3 regions of the Streptomyces sp. NPDC003032 genome follow, and region 2 is predicted to be linked to each of the others. Evidence: riboswitches for the same ligand, from Rfam matches in the RefSeq annotation. Region 2 holds a riboswitch; each other region holds the start of a gene.
What was found. A riboswitch is a leader RNA that binds a small molecule or an ion and turns the genes downstream of it on or off. The one in region 2 is predicted to bind cyclic di-AMP.

Region 1 (7,491 bases), on a different contig from region 2:
GGGCTTCGGCCTGCTGCGCCTGGCCGGTGCCCCCTCGCTGGGCTGGCTGGACGTGAAGACCTCCGGTGACGTCGAGGTGCCGGTCATCGAGGCGGCCGTCGACGAGGAGCTCGCCCGCTTCGCCGCGGAGGGCCCCACTCCGGAGGAGATGGAGCGCGCCCAGGCCCAGCTGGAGCGCGAGTGGCTCGACCGGCTCGGCACGGTCGCGGGCCGCGCGGACGAACTGTGCCGGTACGCGGTCCTGTTCGGCGACCCGCAGCTCGCCCTCACCGCCGTGCAGCGCGTCCTCGACGTCACCGCCCAGGAGGTCCAGGAGGTCGCGAAGGCCCGCCTGCGCCCCGACAACCGCGCGGTGCTCGTGTACGAGCCCGTGACGGCCGCCGAGGAGATCGAAGAGACCGTCGCCGAAGGGACCGGCATCGACGGACTCGCCGGCGCCGAGATCGAAGAGGATGAGGAGGCGGCGAAGTGAGCGAGGCCGCGACGATGCAGTTCCACCCACAGCCCGAGGCCGGCACGGCCAAGCCGTGGGCCTTCCCCGCCCCCGAGCGCGGCGCGCTGCCCAACGGCCTCACGGTGCTGCGCTGCGACCGCCCCGGCCAGCAGGTCGTCGCGGTGGAGGTCCACCTGGAGGCGCCGTTGGACGCCGAGCCGGAGGGCCTCGACGGCGTCGCCACGATCATGGCGAGGGCCTTCAACGAAGGCACCGACAAGCACTCCGCCGAGGAGTTCGCCGCAGAGCTGGACCGCTGCGGCGCCACGATGGACGCGCACGCCGACCACCCCGGTGTCCGCGTCTCCCTCGAAGTCCCCGTCTCCCGCCTCCCGAAGGCGCTCGGTCTGCTCTCCGACGCCCTGCGCGCCCCCGCCTTCGCGGACAGCGAGATCGAACGTCTCGTACGCAACCGCCTGGACGAGATCCCGCACGAGGCCGCCAACCCGGCGCGCCGCGCCGCCAAGGAGCTGTCCAAGCAGCTGTTCCCGGCGAGCTCGCGCATGTCCCGTCCCCGCCAGGGCAGCGAGGAGACGGTCACGGCCATCGACTCGGCGGCGGTGCGCGCCTTCTACGAGAAGCACGTCCGCCCCGCGACGGCCACCCTGGTGGTCGTCGGCGACCTCACGGGCACCGACCTGGACGCCGTCCTGGCGGACACCGTCGGCACCTGGACGGGCGGCACGGCCGAGCCGCGTCCGGTGCCCGCGGTGACCGCCGACGACACGGGCCGCGTGGTCATCGTGGACCGTCCCGGAGCCGTGCAGACGCAGCTGCTGATCGGCCGCGTCGGCCCGGACCGGCACGACCGCGTCTGGCCCGCCCAGGTCCTCGGCACGTACTGCCTGGGCGGCACCCTCACCTCCCGCCTGGACCGCGTCCTGCGCGAGGAGAAGGGATACACCTACGGCGTACGCGCGTTCAGCCAGGTCCTGCGCTCCGCGCCGGACGGTACGGGCGCCGCGATGCTCGCCATCAGCGGATCGGTCGACACGGCCTCCACGGGGCCCGCGCTGGACGACCTCTGGAACGTCCTGCGCACCCTCGCCGCGGAGGGTCTGACCGACGCCGAGCGCGACGTGGCGGTGCAGAACCTGGTGGGTGTGGCCCCGCTCAAGTACGAGATGGCCGCCTCCGTGGCGGCCACGCTCGCCGACCAGGTCGAGCAGAACCTCCCGGACGACTTCCAGGCGCAGCTGTACCGCCGGTTGGCCGCGACCGGCACCGTGGAGGCCACCGCGGCCGTCGTGAGCGCCTTCCCGGAGGACCACCTGGTGACGATCCTCGTCGGCGACGCCGCGCAGATCGAGGAGCCCGTCAGGGCGCTCGGCATCGGTGAAGTGAGCGTGGTCAGCGGCTGAGTGCCGGCCGGGCACCGTCAGCGGTGACGGACTGAGCGACAGTCAGGACATATCGGACCCCGGTGACCGTTACGGCCGCCGGGGTCCTCATATGCCCGAATTCGTATGGAGGTTGCCTGTCTGCCGTGTGGCGTGCGCAACAAAAGTGGCGTTGTGTTTGTCGATTGAAAGCAGGCGCGCTTAGCTTCGATCCGGCTGTTCGTCACGCAGTACGTCGCATCCGCGGCACCGGACAGTCATCGCCGAGTCCCCGTACGGCGCGAGCCAGGGGAGCCGGGGACCCACATGTCCCCTGGGGTGAATCGGGCACCTTGCCGTCAGGCGAGGGACTCGTAGGAGACCTTCCTGCTCCGAACCCGTCAGCTAACCCGGTAGGCGAGAAGGAAGGAAAGGATCAGCCGCTTCATGGCGTTCACCCGTGCCACCGGGAAGCACCGTCGTCCCAGCCGCCTCACCCGCACCTCCGCGAACGTCGCGGGTGTCGCCGCGCTCACCACGACCGGCGTCATCGGAGGCCTGGCCGCTCCGGCGCTGGCCGCCGCCGACGACGCGGCCGTCGAGCACATGGGACTCACGCAGGCGATCTCCGTAGGCGACTCGCTCGCCGAGAGCATCGACGCGCAGGCCGCCGCGCAGCGGCAGGCGGCCGACGACGCGGCCGCCGCCAAGATGGCCGAAGCGGCCGCCAAGAAGAAGGCCGCCGAGGACAAGCGCAAGGCTGAGGCCGACGCCAAGGCGAAGGCCAAGAAGGAGCGCGAGGCCAAGGAGCGCGCCGCCCGCGAGGCCGAGCGCAAGCGCCTGAACACCTACGTCTCCCCGATCTCCGGCTCGTACGTCTCCACGGGCTACCAGACCGGCGGTGCCATGTGGTCCTCCGGCAGCCACACCGGCGTGGACTTCCACGCCGCGTCCGGCACTCCGGTCCACGCGGTCGGCTCCGGCACCGTCGTCGAGGCCGGCTGGGGCGGCGCCTACGGCAACAACGTCGTCATCAAGATGAACGACGGCACGTACACCCAGTACGGCCACCTGAACTCCCTCGGCGTCACCGTCGGTCAGACGGTCACTCCGGGCCAGCAGATAGGCCTCTCGGGCTCCACCGGCAACTCCAGTGGCCCCCACCTCCACTTCGAGGCCCGCACCGGCCCGGAGTACGGCTCGGACATCAACCCCGTGACGTACCTCCGCTCGCACGGCGTCAACGTCTGACCCTTCGCGCCTCACCGAAGGCCCCGGCTCTCCCGAGCCGGGGCCTTCGTCGTTTCCCCGGCCCGCTGCCTTCGGCCACCCGCCCGCCTTTGGCCAAAAGATATCCATGGATTCCGGCCCGCCATCGGAAATTCCGAAGCTCTGCAATAGAGTCACCGAACGAGCGTCGGTCGACCGCGTTTCGCGGGGATTAAGGCGGAGGTCCGGACATGCGTATTCCCGCGCATTCGGTGTGCACGGCCATCCGGGACGACATTGTCTCCGGTGCCCACGAAAGAGGCGGCCGGCTCACCGAGGAGGTTCTCGCGCGCCGCTACGGCGTCTCCCGCGTTCCCGTGCGCGAGGCCCTGCGCACCCTGGAGGCCGAGGGCTTCGTCGTCACGCGCAGACACGCGGGCGCCTGCGTCGCCGAGCCCACGCAGCAGGAGGCCGCCGACCTCCTGGAGCTGCGCATGCTGCTGGAGCCGCTCGCCGCGGCCCGCGCCGCCCAGCGCCGCACCGACGCGCATCTGAAGGTCCTGCGCGGTCTCGTCAGACTGGGCCTTGAGCGCTCGAGGAGGGGGCAGGGGGAGGATCTGCGCTCGCTGGGCGGCTGGTTCCACGAGACGCTCGCCCAGGCCTCCGGCAGCCCCGGGCTGATCGCGCTGCTCACCCAGCTCCGGCGCAAGACCGCCTGGATGTACGTCGTCGAGGCCCCGGTCGCGCCGGTCGACTCCTGGTCCGAGCACGCGGCGATCGTCGACGCGGTCGCCCGCGGGGACGCGGAACGGGCCAGGGCGCTCACCGCGGGGCACACGGACCGGGCGACAGCCGCGCATCGATTGCGCCATTCATCGCGGGGCAGCCGTGTGAGCAATGTGCAACATGCCGTAAACACGGCGGGCCTGCCGAATTAACGTGGGCGCCGTATACAAAGAGAGCCGTGAGGAGGGGGCTTTGGTAAAGCCAATTCCGGGCGGTTGTCTGTGCTGCCCGAATTCAGGCGCCGCATTCGCCGGATGAGTGGCAGATAAATCGAAGGGCCCACCCCGTGTTCCAGGGTGGGCCCTTCGAAGGGTGCTGCGTGGCGGTTCAGACCGTCTCCGGGAGCTCCTCAAGGCCCTCCGCGACCAGCTTCGCCAGACGGTCGAGGGCGGCGTCCGCGCCCTCGGCGTCGGAGGCGAGCACGATCTCCTCGCCGCCCTGGGCGCCCAGGCCGAGCACCGCCAGCATCGAGGCGGCGTTGACCGGGTTGCCGTCGGCCTTGGCGATCGTCACGGGGACGCCGGCGGCCGTGGCCGCGCGGACGAAGATGGAGGCGGGTCGGGCGTGAAGGCCCTCGGCCCAGCCGACGTTGACGCGGCGCTCAGCCATGTGTTGCTGCCCTTCCAGGTGTCTCACACTTGTCTAGACCATTGTCTCATGCCGTCACGGGTGCTCCGTCGGCCGCCTTCGGCCTCTCCCAGCCTGCCCCGGCCCGAGCGGCCCCGCGACCCGTACCCTGGCCCCATGCAGACCCCGTCGGATCAGCAGGATCGGCATCGGCAGGACCGGCACGACCACCCGTCGCACTGGGAAGCCGATGTGGTGCTGCGCGACGGAGGCACCGCCCGGATCAGGCCCATCACGGCCGAGGACGCCGACCGCCTGGTCAGCTTCTACGAGCAGGTCTCGGACGAGTCGAAGTACTACCGCTTCTTCGCGCCCTACCCGCGGCTGTCCGCCAAGGACGTGCACCGCTTCACGCACCACGACCAGGTCGACCGGGTGGGTCTCGCGGCCACGGTGGGCGGTGAGTTCATCGCCACCGTGCGCTACGACCGCATCGACGAGCGCGGCATGGCCGCCAGCGCGCCCGCCGACGAGGCCGAGGTCGCCTTCCTCGTGCAGGACGCCCACCAGGGCCGGGGCGTGGCCTCCACGCTCCTCGAACACATCGCGGCGGTCGCCAGGGAGCGCGGTATCCGGCGCTTCGCCGCCGAGGTGCTGCCCGCCAACACCAAGATGATCAAGGTGTTCACGGACGCGGGCTACCAGCAGAAGCGCAGCTTCGAAGACGGCGTCGTCCGCCTTGAGTTCGACCTGGAGCCGACCGACCGCTCGCTCGCCGTGCAGCGCGCCCGCGAGCAGCGCGCCGAGGGGCGCTCGGTACAGCGGCTCCTGACGCCGGGTTCGGTCGCGGTGATCGGCGTGGCCCGCACCTCCGGCGGCGTGGGCCGCAGCGTGCTGCGCAACCTCCAGGAGGCCGGCTTCACCGGCCGCCTGTACGCGGTGAACAGCGCGTACGACGAAGGCGCCGAGGTCGACGGGGTACCCGCGCACCGCTCCGTGGCGGCCATCGAGGAGCCCGTGGACCTCGCCGTGATCGCCGTACCCGCCGACCGGGTGCCCCAGGTCGTCGCCGAGTGCGGTGAGCGCGGGGTGCAGGGCCTTGTGGTGCTCTCCGCCGGGTACGGCGAGAGCGGCGCGGAGGGCCGCGAGCGACAGCGTGAACTGGTGCGCCGGGCGCGGTCGTACGGCATGCGCATCATCGGACCGAACGCCTTCGGTGTCATCAACACATCCCCCCGTACGCGGCTCAACGCCTCGCTCGCTCCCGAGCCTCCCGCGCGCGGGCGCATCGGTCTGTTCACCCAGTCCGGCGCCATCGGCATCGCGCTGCTGTCCGGTCTGCACCGACGGGGCGCGGGCCTGTCCACGTTCGTCGGCTCCGGAAACCGCGCCGACGTCTCCGGGAACGACCTCCTTCAGTACTGGTACGAGGACCCGGACACCGACATCGCCTTGATGTACCTGGAGACCATCGGCAATCCCCGCAAGTTCACCCGCCTCGCGCGCCGGGCCGCGACCGCCAAGCCGCTCGTCGTGGTGCAGGGCGCCCGGCACAGCGGAATCACGCCCACGGGACACGCGGTCCAGGCCACGCGCCTGCCGCACGCCACGGTGTCGGCGCTGCTGCGCCAGGCGGGCGTCATCCGTGTGGACACCGTCACCGAGATGGTCGACGCGGGGCTGCTGCTCGCGGGGCAGCCGCTGCCGTCCGGCCCCCGGGTGGGTATCCTCGGCAACTCCGAGTCGCTGGGGCTCCTCACGTACGACGCGTGTGTCGCCGACGGGCTGCGTCCGCTGCCGCCCCGCGACCTCACGACCGGGGCCACGCCGGCCGACTTCCGGGCCGCGCTCGCCGAGGCGCTGTCCGACGACGGCTGCGACGCGGTGATCGTCAACGCCATTCCCTGGGTGCGCGAGGACGGGGTCGCCGCCGACCCCGAGACACTGGCCACGGAGCTGCGGGCCGCCGCTGAGGGGTGCCCGGCGAAGCCGGTGGCCGTCGTCCACGTCGAGCTGGGCGGGCTCGCCGAGGCCCTGTCCGCCGCGACCAGCACCCGGCCGGGCGCCCCGCCGAAGGAGCCCGGCACCGCCGACCGCGCCGACCCGGTCGCCCCCGCGCGGCCCGTGCCCACGGCCGGGGGCGAGACGCCGCCGGGCGCCGCACCGGGGGTGGCCGAACCCTCCGCGGAGCGGCCGGGCGCCGCACCGGGGGCGGCCGAACCCCCCGCGGAGCAGTACCGCATCCCGGCCTACCCCGCCGCCGAGCGAGCCGTCCGCGCCCTCTCCGAAGCCGTCAAGTACGCCCAGTGGCGCCGCGAGGCCGCCGAGCCCGGCAAGGTGCACGAGTACGACGACATCGACGAGAGCGGGGCCGCCGAGCGCATCACGGAGCTGCTGGCCCAGGAGGGCGACCCGCGCGGTGCCACCCTCGCCCAGGCCGACGCCCACGAACTGCTCAGGCGGTACGGCATCCGCGTACGACGTGCCCTCCCCGCCCCCGACCCGGACGCGGCCGCGCACGCCGCGCGCACGCTCGGCTACCCCGTGGCCCTGAAGACCACCGCCCCCCATCTGCGCCACCGTGCCGACCTCGGCGGGGTCCGGCTCGACCTCGCCGACGAGGAGCAGCTGCGGCGGGCGTATCAAGAGTTGATCAACGCGTTCGGCAAACCCGCCGAGCTGCGGCCCGTCGTCCAGGGCATGGCGCCGCGCGGCGTCGACACCGTCGTGCGCGCCGTCATCGACCCGGCGGCCGGAGCGGTGCTCTCCTTCGGGCTCGCGGGCGCCGCCTCCGAACTGCTCGGCGACACCGCCCACCGCCTCATCCCGGTCACCGACCGGGAGGCCGCCTCCCTGATCAGATCCATCCGGACCGCGCCGCTCCTGTTCGGCTGGCGCGGCTCGGCGCCCGTCGACACCCGGGCGCTCGAAGAGCTGCTCCAGCGGGTCTCCCGGCTCGTCGACGACCACCCCGAAGTGGTCGGCGTCTCCCTGGAGCCCGTGGTCGTCGCCCAGCGCGGCCTCTCCGTGCTCGGCGCCTCCCTCCGGCTCGCGCCCCCGCCCGTCCGCGACGATCTCGGCCCGCGTACGCTCCCGGGATACTGAAGCGCGCCTTCC
Region 2 (7,491 bases):
CGATGGCGGCGACCCGGGTCACGCGTCGCCCTCGGGGGCGCACGGTGTGACGCAGGGGCCCTTGGCCCACCACTCGGGCAGCATCGCGATGGCCTCGTCGCCGAGGGGGTTCACGCCGGGGCCCGCGGCCAGGGAGTGGCCGACCAGGACGTGCAGGCACTTCACGCGGTCCGGCATGCCGCCCGCGCTCGGGAAGCCCTCCAGGACCTCGATGGCGTCGCGGCGCGCGAGGTAGTCCTCGTGCGCCGCGCGGTACGCGGCGGCCAGCTCCGGGTCCGTCTTGAGCCGCTCCGACATCTCCTTCATGACGCCGTTGGCCTCAAGGGTGCCGATCGCGGAGGCGGCACGCGGGCAGGTGAGGTAGTACGTCGTCGGGAAGGGCGTGCCGTCCGGGAGGCGCGGCGCCGTCTCCACGACGTCCGGCTGACCGCAGGGGCAGCGGTGCGCGATGGCCCGCAGGCCGCGCGGCGGGCGGCCGAGCTGCTGCTTGAAGGCCTCGACGTCGGCGTCGGTCGGCTCGGTGCGCGGGGTGGTCGGCGGACCAGAAGGGGTCTGCGCGGAGCGCTGTCCGTGAGGGGCGGTGGCCGGGTGACGGGGGGGCGTTTCCATGCCTGTCTTTCGTGTCAATGAGTCAGTTTGCGGGGCGGTCGGCCTTGTCCACGCCGTCCCAGACGTTCGAGTACCAGGGGCGCGGGGCCACCTCCTGGTCCGGGCGCCGGCTGTTCACCGCCGCGGGGTCGATCACCGTGAATCCGGTCTCGCCGGGCATCACGTAGTGCAGGCGGTCCCGGATGCGCTGCTCCGCGTACGCGTCGTCCTGCCAGCGGGCCTTCTCGTCGCGCAGCCTCTCGACGTCCTCCTGGCGCTCGGCCTGCTGCCGGCGCAGGTCGTCGATCTCGGCGCGCTGCGACACGTACTGCCTTATCGGGTACGCGAGCGCGACGACCATGGAGCAGATCACGAGCGCGAGGAGCGCCGCGCGGCCGGTGAGCCGGGAGCGGCGCGCCTGGCGCTTGGTCTGGGAGCGGTAGACGCGCTCGGCGGTCTGCTCGCCGAGCAGCCGCAGGCGGGTAGCGGTGGAGTACCGGTCCTTGGGCCCGGCCTTGGCCATGGTTCCGCCTCCCCAGAGCAGCGCGTATACGTACGTACGTCCCCGCACACGGTACGGGACCGGGTGCGGGGACGTAGGTAGGTGACTACGTGGTGCCCACTACTCCGCGGAGCGGAAGCGCGGGAACGCGCTGCGGCCGGCGTAGACCGCGGCGTCGTCGAGGATCTCCTCGATGCGCAGGAGCTGGTTGTACTTGGCGACGCGCTCGGAGCGGGCCGGGGCGCCGGTCTTGATCTGGCCGCAGTTGGTGGCGACGGCGAGGTCGGCGATGGTGACGTCCTCGGTCTCGCCGGAGCGGTGGGACATCATGCACTTGAAGCCGCTGCGCTGGGCCATCTCGACGGCGTCCAGGGTCTCGGTCAGCGAACCGATCTGGTTGACCTTGACGAGCAGGGCGTTGGCCGAGTTCTCCTCGATGCCGCGCGCCAGGCGCTCCGGGTTGGTGACGAACAGGTCGTCGCCGACGAGCTGCACCTTGTCGCCGAGCTTCTCGGTGATGGCGTTCCAGCCGGCCCAGTCGTCCTCGAAGAGCGGGTCCTCGATGGAGACGAGCGGGTACGAGGCGACGAGCTCCTCGTAGTACTCGGTCATCTCGGCGGCCGAGCGCTCCTTGCCCTCGAACTGGTACTTGCCGTCCTTGTAGAACTCGGACGCGGCGACGTCGAGCGCGAGGCCGATCTGCTCGCCGGGGATGTAACCGGCCTCCTTGATGGCCTCGAGGATGAGGTCGAGGGCGGCGCGGTTGGAGTCGAGGTTCGGGGCGAAGCCGCCCTCGTCGCCGAGGCCGGTGGCCAGGCCCTTGCTCTTCAGGACCTTCTTCAGCGTGTGGTAGACCTCGGTGCCCCAGCGCAGCGCCTCGGAGAACGACTCGGCGCCGATCGGCGCGATCATGAACTCCTGGATGTCGACGTTCGAGTCGGCGTGCGACCCGCCGTTCAGGATGTTCATCATCGGGACGGGCAGCAGGTGCGCGTTGGGTCCGCCGAGGTAGCGGAAGAGCGGCAGGTCGCTGGTCTCGGAGGCGGCGTGCGCGACGGCGAGGGAGACGCCGAGGATGGCGTTGGCGCCGAGCGAGCCCTTGTTGTCGGTGGCGTCCAGGTCGAACATGGCCTGGTCGATCAGGCGCTGCTCGGTGGCGTCGTAGCCGACGAGCTCCGGGCCGATCTGCTCGATGACGGCGAGGACGGCCTTCTCCACGCCCTTGCCGTGGTAACGGTTGGGGTCACCGTCGCGGAGTTCGATGGCCTCGAAGGCACCGGTGGAGGCACCGGACGGGACGGCGGCACGACCGGTGCTGCCGTCGTCGAGGCCGACCTCGACCTCGACCGTGGGGTTGCCTCGGGAGTCCAGGATTTCCCGGGCTACGACGACGTCGATGGACGGCACGAGCATCTCCTTCTGGGAGTGTGACGCGTAAACACGATTACGCCGGGCCGCTTCGGCCCTGCGTCTCCTGAGCCTAACCGGCCCGGAGCCTTCGGCCAGCCGACCGCCCGTCCCCTGGGACGGAGGAGAGCCCAAACGGCCGGGAAACAGGGCGTAAGCCCCCTTTTTCTACTCGCTGGTAGCGAACAGTGGCCGGAGAGCGAGCGGAGGACGAGCGGCGGGCGGACACGGCCCCGCCCCGGTGCGTACGGGGGATACGCGCACCGGGGCGGGGAGCCCGTGGGGACGGGGAGAGCGGCCGTGCGTCCGCCGAGGCACGGCCGCGGGCGGGTCAGCTCAGGTGGAGCTGCTGGCCCGGGTAGATGAAGTCGGCGTCGTCGATGATGTCGCCGTTGAGCTTGTAGACCTTCTGCCAGCCGCCCTTGACGTCGTGCGTCTCGGCGATCTTGGAGAGCGTGTCGCCGGTCTTGACCTTGTACTCGCCGTCGCCCTTCTCGACCGTCTTGCCGGTCGGGGTCTCGACGGTCTTCTTGGACTCGGTCTGCGGCGCGGGCTGCGGCTTCGGGGCCTGCTGCGTCTGCTGCGGGGCGGCCTGCTGCCGCGGCTGCTGCGGCTGCGGCTTCGGCTTGGCCTGCTCCTGCGGGGCCTGCTGCTGCGAGCCGCCACCGCCGCCGTTGTACGCGGCGCCCGAGAGGCCGACGCCACAGCTCGGCCAGGCACCCTTGCCCTGACCGGCGAGGACCTTCTCGGCGATCTCGATCTGCTGGGCCTTGGAGGCCTTGTCGGCGCTCGGCGCGTACTTGGTGCCGCCGTACGCGGCCCAGGTGGACGGCGAGAACTGCAGGCCGCCCTGGTAGCCGTTGCCGGTGTTGATCGACCAGTTGCCGCCGGACTCGCACTGGGCCACGGCGTCCCACTCGGCGCCGGTGGCGGCGGAGGCCGAACCGGCGGCCATCAGCGGGGCGGCCACGGCGACACCGGTGACACCGGCGAGCGTGACGACACGGGTGGTCTTGGACGGACGGCGGTGCTTGCCCTTGCTGGAAAACAGCATGAGTTGATCCCCTCACCGACGCCTGCGAGGTGAGCTGTCGGGTTCGGGCCAGTGAAGTTGCCCGGACGCGCTACTCGTAGCTACTCCTAGCTACTCGTATGGCGCCTTCACCCCTAGCCGTTTCGCAACGGCGCTTACCTTGGGTCCCCCGCTCCTGCCTACGGCGCTCGAAGCGACGACTGTTCCCGTCCGGCCGTTGGCAGGATTCGGCGTACCGACCGGCGGGGCCCACCAATGGCGGGCGGTCACGACCGTAGACAGGGGATCGCCGGAATTTCAAAGGCGATCAGGGCTTCTGAGACCCATCTCTCACTTGCACCAATAGGGACATTCGGCACGAAGTCCCCGCCGGACGCTTCGTCAACTTCCCTTACTTTTCGCCCAAATCGAGGCTCTGACCGGGGAGAATGAGGTCCGGGTCCGCGCCGACGGTCTTCTTGTTCTCGGTGTAGAGCTCGCGCCAGCCGCCATCGACGTCGAGGTCGTCCGCGATCGCTGAAAGGTTGTCCCCGGAGCGGACCTTGTACGTCCCGTCGGCGAGCTTCTCCGAGCGGTCCGCGCCGCGCGAGGCGTGCCGTCCGGGACGGTCGCCGGAGGCGGTCTCGTCCGCGCGGTCGCCGCGGTGGCGGCCGGAGGCGGTGTCGTCGGTGGGAGCGGCCGGGTCCTCGGACCCGGGGGAAGTGCTGTCCTTCCGCCCGGACTTGCCGGGATCGCCCGCCCCGCCCTTGCCGTCCGTCTTGCCCGCGTCGCTCTCGGGGCCCTCGGCACCCTTGTTGCCCTCGGTGCCCTTGTTGCCCGTCTTGTCGTGATTCTTGTCTCGGGAGGTGCCGTCCGAGCCGGGCGTGTCGCTCGCGTCGTCGCCGTCGCCGTCGGGGGAGCCGGGGGCGTCTGACGTGCCGTCGGACGGGTCGGCGGAGCCGGAGGACTTGTCGTCCGGCTTGGTGTCCGGCTTGGCGTCCGACTTGTTGTCCGACTTGTCCGCGCCCTTGTCCTTGCCCTTGTCCTTGTCCGGGGACTTCTCGGAGCCGGTCGAACCGGACGAGTCGGGGACGACCGGGTCACCCGGGTCCACGTCGGCCGCGGCGCCGCCGTTGGTGAGTCCGGCGATCGGGGCGCAGCTCGGCCAGGCCGCGGGGCCCTGGCCGTCGAGGATCTTCTCCGCGACGGCGATCTGCTGGGACTTGGAGGCCTGGTCGGCGCTCGGCGCGTAGTCGAGGCCGCCGTGCCGCTCCCAGGTCTCCTGTGAGAGCTGGAGCCCTCCGTAGTAACCATTGCCGGGGTTGGCGCTCCACGCGCCGCCGCTCTCGCACTCGGCGAGCTTGTCCCAGGTCGCCGTCTCGGCGGCGCTCGCGCTGGTGGCTCCGAGGAGCGGGATGGCGATGGCGGATCCGGTGACTCCTGCCGCGACGATGAGGGCCGGGGCCTGGCGGGGGCGTCGGTGACGACCATTGCCGGAGAGCATGCGGTTGCCTTTCACGAGACTATTGCGGCGACAGGGGCACCGGGGTGCCCGAGTCGACGTGAACGTAGCCGCAGTCGAACGCTTGTCACAAGTCGATGCAGGGGAGATCACGCGAACATCACAGTCGTGACGCTCCGTCAGTTCAGTCCCGTTCGGCGGCCGTTTTCTGTGCGGTTGTGAACTCCACCGGCAGGGTGCGCAGTCCTCGCATGATCAGCCCGCCACGCCACCGCAAATCCTCGGGGTCGGCCGCTAGTTGCAGATCGGGAAGGCGCCGCAGCAGCGTCGCGAGGGCGGTCTGGCCCTCCAGGCGGGCGAGTGGGGCGCCGAGGCAGTAGTGGATGCCGTGCCCGTATCCGAGGTGCTGGTTGTCACTTCGGGAGAGGTCAAGGGTGTCGGGCCGCTCGAAGCGTTCGGGGTCGCGGTCGGCGGCGGCGAGCACGACGAGGACGGGGTCGCCGGCGGCGACGCGCTGCCCGCCGACGGTCAGCGCCTCGGTGGCGAACCGCCACGTGGCGAGCTCCACGGGCCCGTCGAAGCGGAGCAGTTCCTCGACGCCGGTCTCCAGGAGGCCCGTGTCTCCATCCGCCAGCGCCTTCTGCAGGCGGGCGCGCTGCTCGGGGTGGGTGAGGAGGGCGTACATGCCGTTGCCGATGAGGTTGACGGTGGTCTCGAAACCGGCGAAGAGCAGGATGAAGGCCATGGCGGCGGCCTCGTTCTCCGTGAGGTGCTCGCCGTGGTCGGAGGCGCGGATGAGGCCGGAGATGAGGTCGTCGCCGGGGTCGAGGCGCTTGCGGTGGATCAGCTCGGCCAGATAGCCGCGCATCTTCTTCACGGAGCGGGCCACGCCGCCCCTCGGCCCTCCCCCGTGGCGGATCATCATGCCCGCCCAGTCGCGGAAGTCGTCCTGGTCCTCGCGGGGGACGCCGAGGAGGTCGCAGATGGCGTAGATGGGGAGCGGGAAGGCGAACTCGTGGATGAGGTCGGCCTCGCCCTCGCCCTCGCCCTCGGCCGCGCCGTGCTTGTCGACGAGCGTGTCGATCAGGGCGTCCGTCAGCTCCTGCACCCGGGGCGCGAACTCTGCGACGCGGCGGGGTGTGAACGCCTTCGAGACGAGCCGCCGCAGGCGGGTGTGGTCCGGCGGGTCGATGTTGAGCAGATGCGTCATCAGCTCGGCCTTGCGCTCGCCGGGGATGCCGGTCTTGCCCTTGGCGTGCGCGGGCTCGTCGTGATGGGCCGGATTCTTGCTGAGCCGCTGGTCGGCGAGGGCCTGCCGTGCGTCCGCGTACCGCGTCACGAGCCACGCCTCGACGCCGCTGGGCAGCGTGGTCCTGTGCACCGGGGAGTTCTCGCGCAGCCAGGCGTAGGCGGGGTAGGGGTCGGTGGCGAACTCCCAGGTGAAGAGTTCGGGCCCCTGGGCCTCGGGCGGCGTCTGGGAGGGGCATCCGGCGGGGGGCGGAGCGGGGGGCTGGTCGTGCATGCGATGACCGTATCCGGCCGGGTGGACGGGGCAGGTGCGGGTACGTCGGGTTGCTCGCGCAGTTCCCCGCGCCCCTGGGCGGCTTCGCCCGCCCCCACTCGCCTGCGGCGGGCCATCTCCCCCGCAGGTGCGGGCACGTCGGGGTTGCTCGCGCCGTTCCCCGCGCCCCTGGGCGGCTTCGCCCGCCCGCCCTCGCCTGCGGCGGGCCATCCCGCCTCGGCGTCTGCCGACCGCCCTCGGCCGGCCGGTGCGGGTACATCCGGGTTGCTCGCGCAGTTCCCCGCGCCCCTGGGCGGGGCTTCGCCCGCCCAGGTTTGCCGCTACGCTTCCGCGGCCTCCGCCGCTCGTACCGCGTCGCGGTAGGCGCGTGCCGTGGCACGTAGTGCCGCCTCGGGGTCGGTGCCCTCTGCCTCTGCGCGCAGGGCCAGTGCGAGGAGTTCGTGGCCCACGTCCTGGCCCTCGGGCATCTGGACGTCCAGGCCCGCCGTCCGTACCCGTGAGGCCAGCTTCGCGGTCAGGGCCAGGGCCGGTTGGCCCAGGGGGATGCCCTCCGTGAGTGAGGTGCGCCGCTTCTCCTGTGCCTTGGTTCGGAGCCAGTGCGCCTTGACGTCCTCGGGGGTGTCCGCCGAGTCGTCGCCGAAGACGTGCGGGTGGCGGTGGATGAGTTTGTCGACGATGCCGGCCGCGACGTCGTCGACGGAGAACGGGGTCTCGGTGTCCTCCTCGGCGATGCGGGCGTGGAAGAACACCTGGAGCAGTACGTCGCCGAGTTCCTCGCGCAGTTCCTCCCGGTCGCCCTCCTCGATCGCCTCGACCAGTTCGTACGCCTCCTCGATCGCGTACTTCGCCAGGCCCTTGTGCGTCTGCCGGGAGGACCAGGGGCACTCGTCGCGGATCTGGTCCATGACCTGGACCAGGTCGAGCAGGCGCGCGCCGGGCAGGTCGTACGAGGCGGGGAGCAGTTCCAGGTCCGGCATCGCGACGCGGCCCGAGCCCGC
Region 3 (7,491 bases), on a different contig from region 2:
CACCACAAGCGCCGCCTGATCCAGCCCGAGTTCCTGACGCTGACCGCCCCCTCGCTGAAGCCGGGCGCGCTCCTGCACTGCGCGACGGACTGGGAGCCGTACGCCGAGCAGATGCTGGAGGTGCTCACCGCGCACCCCGACTTCGAGAACACCCAGGCCGACGGCGGATACGCGCCGCGCCCGGCGTTCCGCCCCCGGACCCGCTTCGAGGGCCAGGGCCTTGCCAAGGGCCACGTCGTGCGCGACCTGCTGTTCCGTCGGGTTGTACGGGACGAGTCGGCACCCGGGGACTGAGGCACCGTCGCGGCCGCCCTCATCCCTCGTTAGGGTCAACGACGTGGCCACCAGTCCTCCGTATCCGTATCCGGTACCTCCTGAGGCGCCCGCCCCGGGGGAGCTCCGCCGAGCCCGCTGGTGGCAGCGGCGCGCGATACGCGCGGCCGGGCTCGTCACGCTGCTCGCCCTCTCGGGCCTGGTGATCCTCGCCCTGGTGAGGGAGCAGACCGGCACCGAGGGCTTCCTCGTCGGGCTCGGCCTGGCGACGGTTCCTGTGCCGCTGCTCGTCGCCGCGTTCCGCTGGCTGGACCGGGTCGCGCCGGGGCCCTGGCGGAACCTCCTCTTCTCCTTCTCCTGGGGCGCCTGCGCGGCCGCGCTCATCGCGATCGTCGCGAACAGCTTCGCGATCCGCTGGATAGCCACCGCCACCGCCGACCCGCACAGCGCCGACACCCTCGGCGCCACGGTCATCGCCCCGATCGTCGAGGAGTCCGCGAAAGCCGCGGCCATCCTGCTGGTCTTCCTCTTCCGCAGACGCGACTTCACCGGCGTCGTCGACGGCGTGGTGATCGCCGGGGTGACCGCGACCGGCTTCGCGTTCACCGAGAACATCCTCTACCTCGGCAACGCCTTCGTCACCGACCAGCTCAGCCGCGAGAGCGGCCTCGCCTCCGTGACGGCAGCGACGTTCTTCGTACGCGTGGTCATGTCGCCGTTCGCGCACCCGCTCTTCACGGTCCTGACCGGCATCGGCTTCGGCCTCGCCGCGTTCTCCGCCGAGCGCCAGCACCTGCGCCGCGTGCTGCTCCCGCTCGCCGGGCTGCTGCTCGCGATGGGCATGCACGCGCTGTGGAACGGCTCCGCGGTCTTCGGTCAGTACGGGTTCTTCACCGTGTACGCGCTCTTCATGCTGCCCTCCTTCGGCCTGCTGACCTGGCTGGCCATCTGGACGCGGCAGCGCGAACTGCGCACGATCCGCGCCGAGCTGCCCCTGTACGCGGCGGCGGGCTGGCTCACCCCGCCCGAGCCGTACGCGCTCGGCTCGATGCGCGCCCGCGCGCTGGCCCGCGACTACGCCTCGTACACCTGGGGGAAGGCCGCGGCCCGCACGGTCATGGAGTACGAGATGTACGCGACGTCACTGGCGTTCCTGCGCCACCGGGGGCGCCGGGGCCGGGCGGGCGCCGACTTCGTCGTACGCGAGCGTGAGCTGCTCGAAAAGCTCTGGGAGCGCCGCGAACCGGCCCGCCCCGCCCTGGCGTACGCGGCCCGCGCGACGGCCCCGGTCATGCCGCTGCCTCCCATGCCGTACGCGTACGCGTACACCGGGTACGGCCATCCGCAGACCCCGTACGCAGCCATCCCCTACAGCCAGCCTCAGCCTTACCCCTACCCGGCTCCGGCCCCGGCCGCCCCGGCCCCGACGTACAACCCGTACCGCTCCTGAAAGCCCTGCCCGTCCTAGGCCGAAGCCGAGGTGAGCGCCGCCAGCTCCGTCCCGGTCAGCTCCACGTCCGCGACGGCCAGCAGCGCCGGCAGCTGCTCGACCGTGCGCGCGGAGGCGATCGGCGCCGCGACGGTGGGCTGTGCCGCCAGCCAGGCGAGCGCCACGGTCGCGACCTGGACGCCACGCGCCGCCGCGATCCCGTCGAGCGCGGCGAGCACACGGTCGCCCCGCTCGCTCCCCACGTACGCCTCGACGCGTCCGCTGCGCGCGCTCTCGACGCGCGCGCCCGCGCGGTACTTGCCGGTGAGGAAGCCGGACGCGAGCGCGTAGTAGGGGACGGCCGCGAGGCCGGAGCGGGAGGCGACCTCCTGGAGCGGGCCCTCGTAGGTGTCGCGGGAGACGAGGTTGTAGTGCGGCTGCAGTGCAACGTAGCGCGCGAGGCCCTCGCGGTCGGAGAAGTCGAGGGACTCCTGGAGCCGCTCGGGGGTGATGTTGGAGGCGGCGATCGCACGCACCTTGCCGGCCCGCACCAGTTCGTCGAGCGCCCCGATGATCTCCTCCACCGGGACGGACGGGTCGTCGAAGTGGGTGTAGTAGAGGTCGATGTAGTCGGTGCCGAGGCGGCGCAGGGACGCGTCGGCGGCGCCCTTGATGGTGCTCGCGGCCAGGCCCTTGTACTCGGGGTGGGAGCCGGCCTTCGTCGCGACGACCACGTCCGAGCGGTTGCCGCGCTCGGCCAGCCACTCGCCGATGAGGGTCTCGGACTCGCCGCCCTTGTTGCCCTCCACCCAGGCCGAGTAGGCGTCGGCGGTGTCGATGAAGTTCCCGCCCGCTTCGGTGTAGGCGTCGAGGACGGCGAAGGACGCGGTGCGGTCGGCGGTCCAGCCGAAGACGTTGCCGCCGAGGGAGAGAGGGAAGACTTCGAGGTCGGATGAGCCGAGGGAACGAAGAGGAGTCATACGTTCCTCAACGTCCCTTCCGGAAACCGAATTCCGGGAACTCCCTCAAAGGAAGGTCGAGTAACGCGAGGGAACGTCAGGTCACGCCCGCCCCGGAGTCACGCCCGCCCCGGCGGACCGCTCAGGGATTGAGGCCCTTGCTCCGCAGCCAGCCCAGCGGGTCGACGGTGGCGCCGCCCGGCGTGTGGACCTCCAGGTGGAGGTGCGGCCCGGTGACGTTGCCGGTCGCGCCGACGCGGCCGATGACGTCGCCCGTGCTGACCTTCTGCCCGGCGCTGACGTTGAGCGAGGACTGGTGGCAGTACCAGATCTCGGTGCCGTCCGACAGCTCCAGGACGGTGCGGTAGCCGTACGCGCCCGCCCAGCCGGCCTCCTTGACAGTGCCGGTGTGCACGGCCTTGAGCGGGGTACCCGTCGGAGCGGCGAAGTCCAGACCGGTGTGCTGCCCGGAGGACCACATGGACCCGGAGTCACCGAAGTGCGAGGTCAGGGTGTACGAGGAGGTGGGGATCGCATAGCTCTTCGCGAGCTTGGCGCGGCGCTCGGCCAGGGCCTTGGCCTCGCGGGCCTCCTCCTCCTTCTTCTTCTTGGCGGCGGCCTTGGCGGCCGTCTCGGCGTCGGCCTTCTGCTCGGCCTGCTTCTGCTGGGCGGCGGCCTCTTCGGCGGCCCGCTTCACGGCGGTCTGCTCGGCCGCGGTGCGCACGGCGGCGTCCGCCTGGTCCTGCTGGTTCTCCGCCTGCTGCATGATGCGGGCGCGCAGTGCCTCGCCCGCGTCGGTGGTGCCCTGCTCGGCGTCGGCGGTGCTGACACCGGCGGCGGTGAGCGGCGCGGCGGCGACGACGGCCTCGGAGCCCGTGGGGTCCGCGGAGTCCGGCGCGTCGCCGTCGGATATCAGGGAGCCCACGCCGGGAAGGGACCCGGCCTCGGGCAGCGAGTCCGTGACGGCGCCCAGGTCGGGCATCGAGATGGAGACGGGCGGCTTGCCGTCCTGCGCGGTGGCGATGCCGCCCGCGCCGACGGCGGCGATGACGCCGACGCCAAGGACGGTGGAGCTGCGGGCGAGCCCGCCGCCGCCCTTCTTGTGCACACGGTGCCTGCCGCGGACGGGACGGACGGAGTCCTCAGTGGGATTCCATTCCTCCCAGGTCTCCTCGTCGTACCCACCGAATTCGTCGTCGTTCGGTACGTACACCGCTTGGGGGGCAGGCCGGTTGGACGCCACTGGGGCGCACTCCTTTCCTTCCTTCTCGCCTACCGGGTTAGCTGACGGGTTCGGAGTAGGAAGGTCTCCTACGAACATCTGGCACGGATGCTCAGATGCCCGATTCACCCCAAGTTGGTGGTTCCCCGGCTCCCTTGCGGGATTAGGCGTGTGCGCGCGGAGCCGTCTCTAGTGACGGCTGGGACGACCGCGCTGCGTTATCGAACGTTAATAGAAGGGGGTGCCGTATTCCAAGCCGTTCCAGTTGATCGTTAACGCTCCCCGTCCGTACTTAATGGGACACGGGCGTCTGAATCGGGGCGAGTTGACCTCCCGTCAGCGCGCCGCCGACTCTCCGTCAGCTCCCCGCCCGCTCCCCGCCTGCCCCCCGCCTACTCTCCGCCGAGGACCTCTGTTGCACTTCAGTCACGCACGGTGACCATCGCGTCCCCGCCCGCCGGCCGCCGCACCGCGAGCAGCGCCATGTCGTCCGTCGCCGCGCCGCCCGTGTGCCGCCGGACCTCCTGCGTGAGCGTGGCGAGCAGCGCGTGCGGTCCCTCGCGGCCGGGGAAGATCCGCCCGCCGAGCCGGGTCGCGGGATCGTAGAACTCCCCCGCCGCGTCCCGTGCCTCCGAGAGGCCGTCCGTATAGAAGAGCAGCATCGCGCCGGGCGGGAAGTCCGACTCGTCCGCCCGGTCCGGCCAGACCCCCAGGTCACCCATGCCGAGCGGCAGCGCGGGGTCGCTCGCGGAGAGCACGCACAGCCGCCCGTCGCCGCGCAGCAGCAGCGGCGCCGGATGTCCACGGTTGACCAGCCGTACGACGCCCTCGCCGTGCCGGATCTCCGCGAGGACGGCCGTGGTGAACCCCTCGAAGGCGTCGAGCCCGTCACGCCGGGTGCCCTCGCGCGCCAGCGCCCGCTCCAGGCGCTGCGCCACCGCCTCCAGGGTCGCCTCCTGCTCGGCGGCCTCCCGGAAGGCGCCGATGACGACGGCGACGGCGGCCACCGCGCCCATGCCCTTCCCGCGTACGTCGCCGACGATGAGCCGCACACCGTGCGGGGTGTCCTGTACGGCGTACAGATCGCCGCCGATGAACGCGTCGGCCTGCGCCGCCTCGTACCGCGCCGCGATGTCGAGCCCGCCGATCCGGGGGTCCGGCTGCGGCAGCACGGCGCGCTGGGTGGCCTCGGCGATGGAGCGGGCGGTGGCGAGCCGGTCGTTGCCGCGGCAGACGACGCGGTTGATGACGGTCGCGAGGACGGCGACGGTCACCACGGTGAAGAGTTCGGTGATGGCCTCGACAGGGCTGGTGACGGCGTTGCCGTAGTGCAGCACGAGTACGGCGACGGAGGCCGCGGCGCCCGTCAGGGCGGTGTTGAGCAGCGAGTAGAAGGGGGCGGCGATCAGTGGGGCGGCCGCGAAGAGCGGGGCGGCGGTGAACTCGGCCGGGGTCGCGGCGTCGTACCCGACCCCGACGACCAGGAGCAGGACGGGCAGGGCCCGGACGAAGGCCCGCTCGTGCGCGGTGGTTCCGCCGCCGCCGGTTCCGCTGCCGCCGGTTCCTCCACGCTGCCCCACCGCTTGTCTCCCGCCGAGTCCGCGACCCATCACCGCGCTGCACCCAGGCTTCCCGCAGCGGGGGGCGGGTGCGACCTGGTGCGGGCCGAGCGGGTTACGGGACGGCAGGGGTGCGGGGAGAGGGGTGAGCGGACCGGGGGCGGGGAGGGCGGGAAACACCGAGGGCCGGAAGCGATGAACGCTTCCGGCCCTCGGCCTTCAGTAGCGGGGACAGGATTTGAACCTGCGACCTCTGGGTTATGAGCCCAGCGAGCTACCGAGCTGCTCCACCCCGCGTCGGTAAACCCAACTCTACGCCATCCGGAGGGGTGAAGCGAACCAGTACCGGGCCGACGGCGTACGCGGCTCAGATCACCGGCGGGCGCCCCAGCCGCGTCAGCCGCCACACGGTGCGCCAGCGCATGGGCCGGCGCTCGCCGCAGGAGGTCCGCATCCCTTCCGCGAAGCCGCCCGCCCAGGCGCGCAGGCCCGGCAGGGAGCGGGTGCGGGCGAGGGTGAGGAGGGTCCAGATGCCGAGGTGGACGGGGATGAGCGGGAGCGGGAGGCGACGGCGGACCAGCCAGACGCGGTTGCGGGCGGTGTTGCGGTAGTAGACGGCGTGCCGGGCCGGGGAGGTCTTGGGGTGCTGGAGGAGCAGCGCGGGCTCGTAGAGGATCTTCCAGCCGGCGTCCACGGCCCGCCAGGCCAGGTCGGTCTCCTCGTGCCCGAAGAAGAACTGAGCGGGCCAGGTACCGGTCTGCCCCAGCATTTCGGTGGAGAAGGCGTGCCCGCCACCGAGGAAGGCGGTGACCGGGCCGCGCCGCATCGGGTCGGTGGCGCGCAGCCGGGGGATGTGGCGGCGCTGGGTCTCGCCGTGCTCGTCGGCGATGCGGAAGCCGACGATGCCGAGGCGCGGGTCGTCGGTGAAGAGATCCCGCACCTTGCGGAAGACGTCGTGGTCCACGAGGAGTCCGTCGTCGTCCAGTTCGATGACGACGTCCACGTCGCCGAGGTCCATGAGGCGCTCGATCGCCACGTTGCGGCCGCCGGGGCAGCCGAGGTTCTCGTCGAGCTCGATGGCCGTCACCTTGCCCGGCAGCGCGGGGAGTTCCGGCAGCGGTGAGCCGTTGCCGACGAGCACGATCCGGTCCGCCGACACGTCCTGCCCGGCCACGGACGCGAGCAGCGCGTCCAGCTCTCTGGGCCGGTTGCCCATCGTGATGACGACGACACCGAGACGTGGCGGCTGAGACACGGAAGGACTCCCATGGTCGGGGATTGCAGGGCAGGCAGGCATTGCGTACGGAAATGGACCGGCCCCGCGTGCGCGGCAACAGCCGTACGCGAAAGTGAACCAGCTCGGCCGCGGGCGGCTGCACGCGGAAGGGGGGCAGTTTGCGTGCGGGTGGCGGTGTGTGGGGGCGGGCTGGTCGGCTTGGGGGTGGCGGTGTGTGGGGGCGGGGCCAGCCCACACGCAGGCCGCCGCACGCGGGAGCCGACCGGCCAACGTCATGACGGAGCCCCGCCGGGCCGAAGCCGGGTGGGGCGGGGTGTCGTCGTGGCGTGCGGGCCGGCCGGCCGGCCGGGGCGCTTACGCCGCCGTGGTCAGGGTCACCGGTCTGGGGGGGTGCCTCGGCCTCCGCCGGCTCCTCAGCTGCGGGCGTCTTGCCGTCCCTGATGAGGACGACGGCGAGTACGGCCGCGGCCAGGACGCCCGCGGCGCCGGCCCAGAAGCTGGTGGACATCGCCTCGGTGAAGGCCTCCCGCGCCGCCGTGGCGAGCCCGGTGTCACCGGAGAAGGCGGCCAGGGCGAGCACGTCCGAGACGGAGTGGCCGGCCTCGGCGGGGGCGGAGTCGGGCATCGCGCCGGTGTAGGCGCCGGAGAGGACCGCCGTGACGCGGGCGCTCGAACGAGGTCATACGCGTCGGAGTTCCGCGGCGCCGAAGGAGACGTTGAAGCGGTCGCACCAGATGCTCACGCTGGTGAATCGGTTCAGGTCGAGGCCGTCGGGCAGGGCGTAGTTCTGGTCGCCCTTGTTGCCCTTGAGC

Region 1: it holds a riboswitch for cyclic di-AMP, as region 2 does, so the genes downstream of both, ACWDZ7_RS20170 (M23 family metallopeptidase) here and ACWDZ7_RS15560 (transglycosylase family protein) in region 2, are expected to answer to the same signal.
Region 3: it holds a riboswitch for cyclic di-AMP, as region 2 does, so the genes downstream of both, ACWDZ7_RS32900 (M23 family metallopeptidase) here and ACWDZ7_RS15560 (transglycosylase family protein) in region 2, are expected to answer to the same signal.

The regions. Positions count from the first base shown of each region.
Region 1 covers NZ_JBSFTT010000013.1:111,770-119,260, reverse strand. The annotation lists gene ACWDZ7_RS20180 (M16 family metallopeptidase) at 1-472, shown strand, start outside; gene ACWDZ7_RS20175 (M16 family metallopeptidase) at 469-1,854, shown strand; cyclic di-AMP (ydaO/yuaA leader) riboswitch at 2,085-2,247, shown strand; gene ACWDZ7_RS20170 (M23 family metallopeptidase) at 2,260-3,063, shown strand; gene ACWDZ7_RS20165 (GntR family transcriptional regulator) at 3,273-3,959, shown strand; gene ACWDZ7_RS20160 (HPr family phosphocarrier protein) at 4,135-4,416, opposite strand; gene ACWDZ7_RS20155 (bifunctional acetate--CoA ligase family protein/GNAT family N-acetyltransferase) at 4,552-7,479, shown strand.
Region 2 covers NZ_JBSFTT010000009.1:191,483-198,973, reverse strand. The annotation lists gene ACWDZ7_RS15585 (Ppx/GppA phosphatase family protein) at 1-22, opposite strand, end outside; gene ACWDZ7_RS15580 (DUF501 domain-containing protein) at 19-609, opposite strand; gene ACWDZ7_RS15575 (FtsB family cell division protein) at 632-1,111, opposite strand; gene eno (phosphopyruvate hydratase) at 1,211-2,497, opposite strand; partial or broken gene ACWDZ7_RS15565 (LysM peptidoglycan-binding domain-containing protein) at 2,829-3,032, opposite strand; partial or broken gene ACWDZ7_RS15560 (transglycosylase family protein) at 3,162-3,551, opposite strand; cyclic di-AMP (ydaO/yuaA leader) riboswitch at 3,556-3,727, opposite strand; gene ACWDZ7_RS15555 (transglycosylase family protein) at 3,922-5,013, opposite strand; gene ACWDZ7_RS15550 (cytochrome P450 family protein) at 5,156-6,493, opposite strand; gene ACWDZ7_RS15545 (nucleoside triphosphate pyrophosphohydrolase) at 6,814-7,491, opposite strand, start outside.
Region 3 covers NZ_JBSFTT010000031.1:18,939-26,429, forward strand. The annotation lists gene trmB (tRNA (guanosine(46)-N7)-methyltransferase TrmB) at 1-294, shown strand, start outside; gene ACWDZ7_RS32890 (PrsW family intramembrane metalloprotease) at 338-1,723, shown strand; gene ACWDZ7_RS32895 (aldo/keto reductase) at 1,738-2,682, opposite strand; gene ACWDZ7_RS32900 (M23 family metallopeptidase) at 2,804-3,904, opposite strand; cyclic di-AMP (ydaO/yuaA leader) riboswitch at 3,916-4,063, opposite strand; gene ACWDZ7_RS32905 (PP2C family protein-serine/threonine phosphatase) at 4,306-5,493, opposite strand; tRNA gene ACWDZ7_RS32910 (tRNA-Met) at 5,666-5,739, opposite strand; gene ACWDZ7_RS32915 (glycosyltransferase family 2 protein) at 5,810-6,697, opposite strand; gene ACWDZ7_RS32920 (hypothetical protein) at 7,120-7,317, shown strand; gene ACWDZ7_RS32925 (DM13 domain-containing protein) at 7,359-7,491, opposite strand, start outside.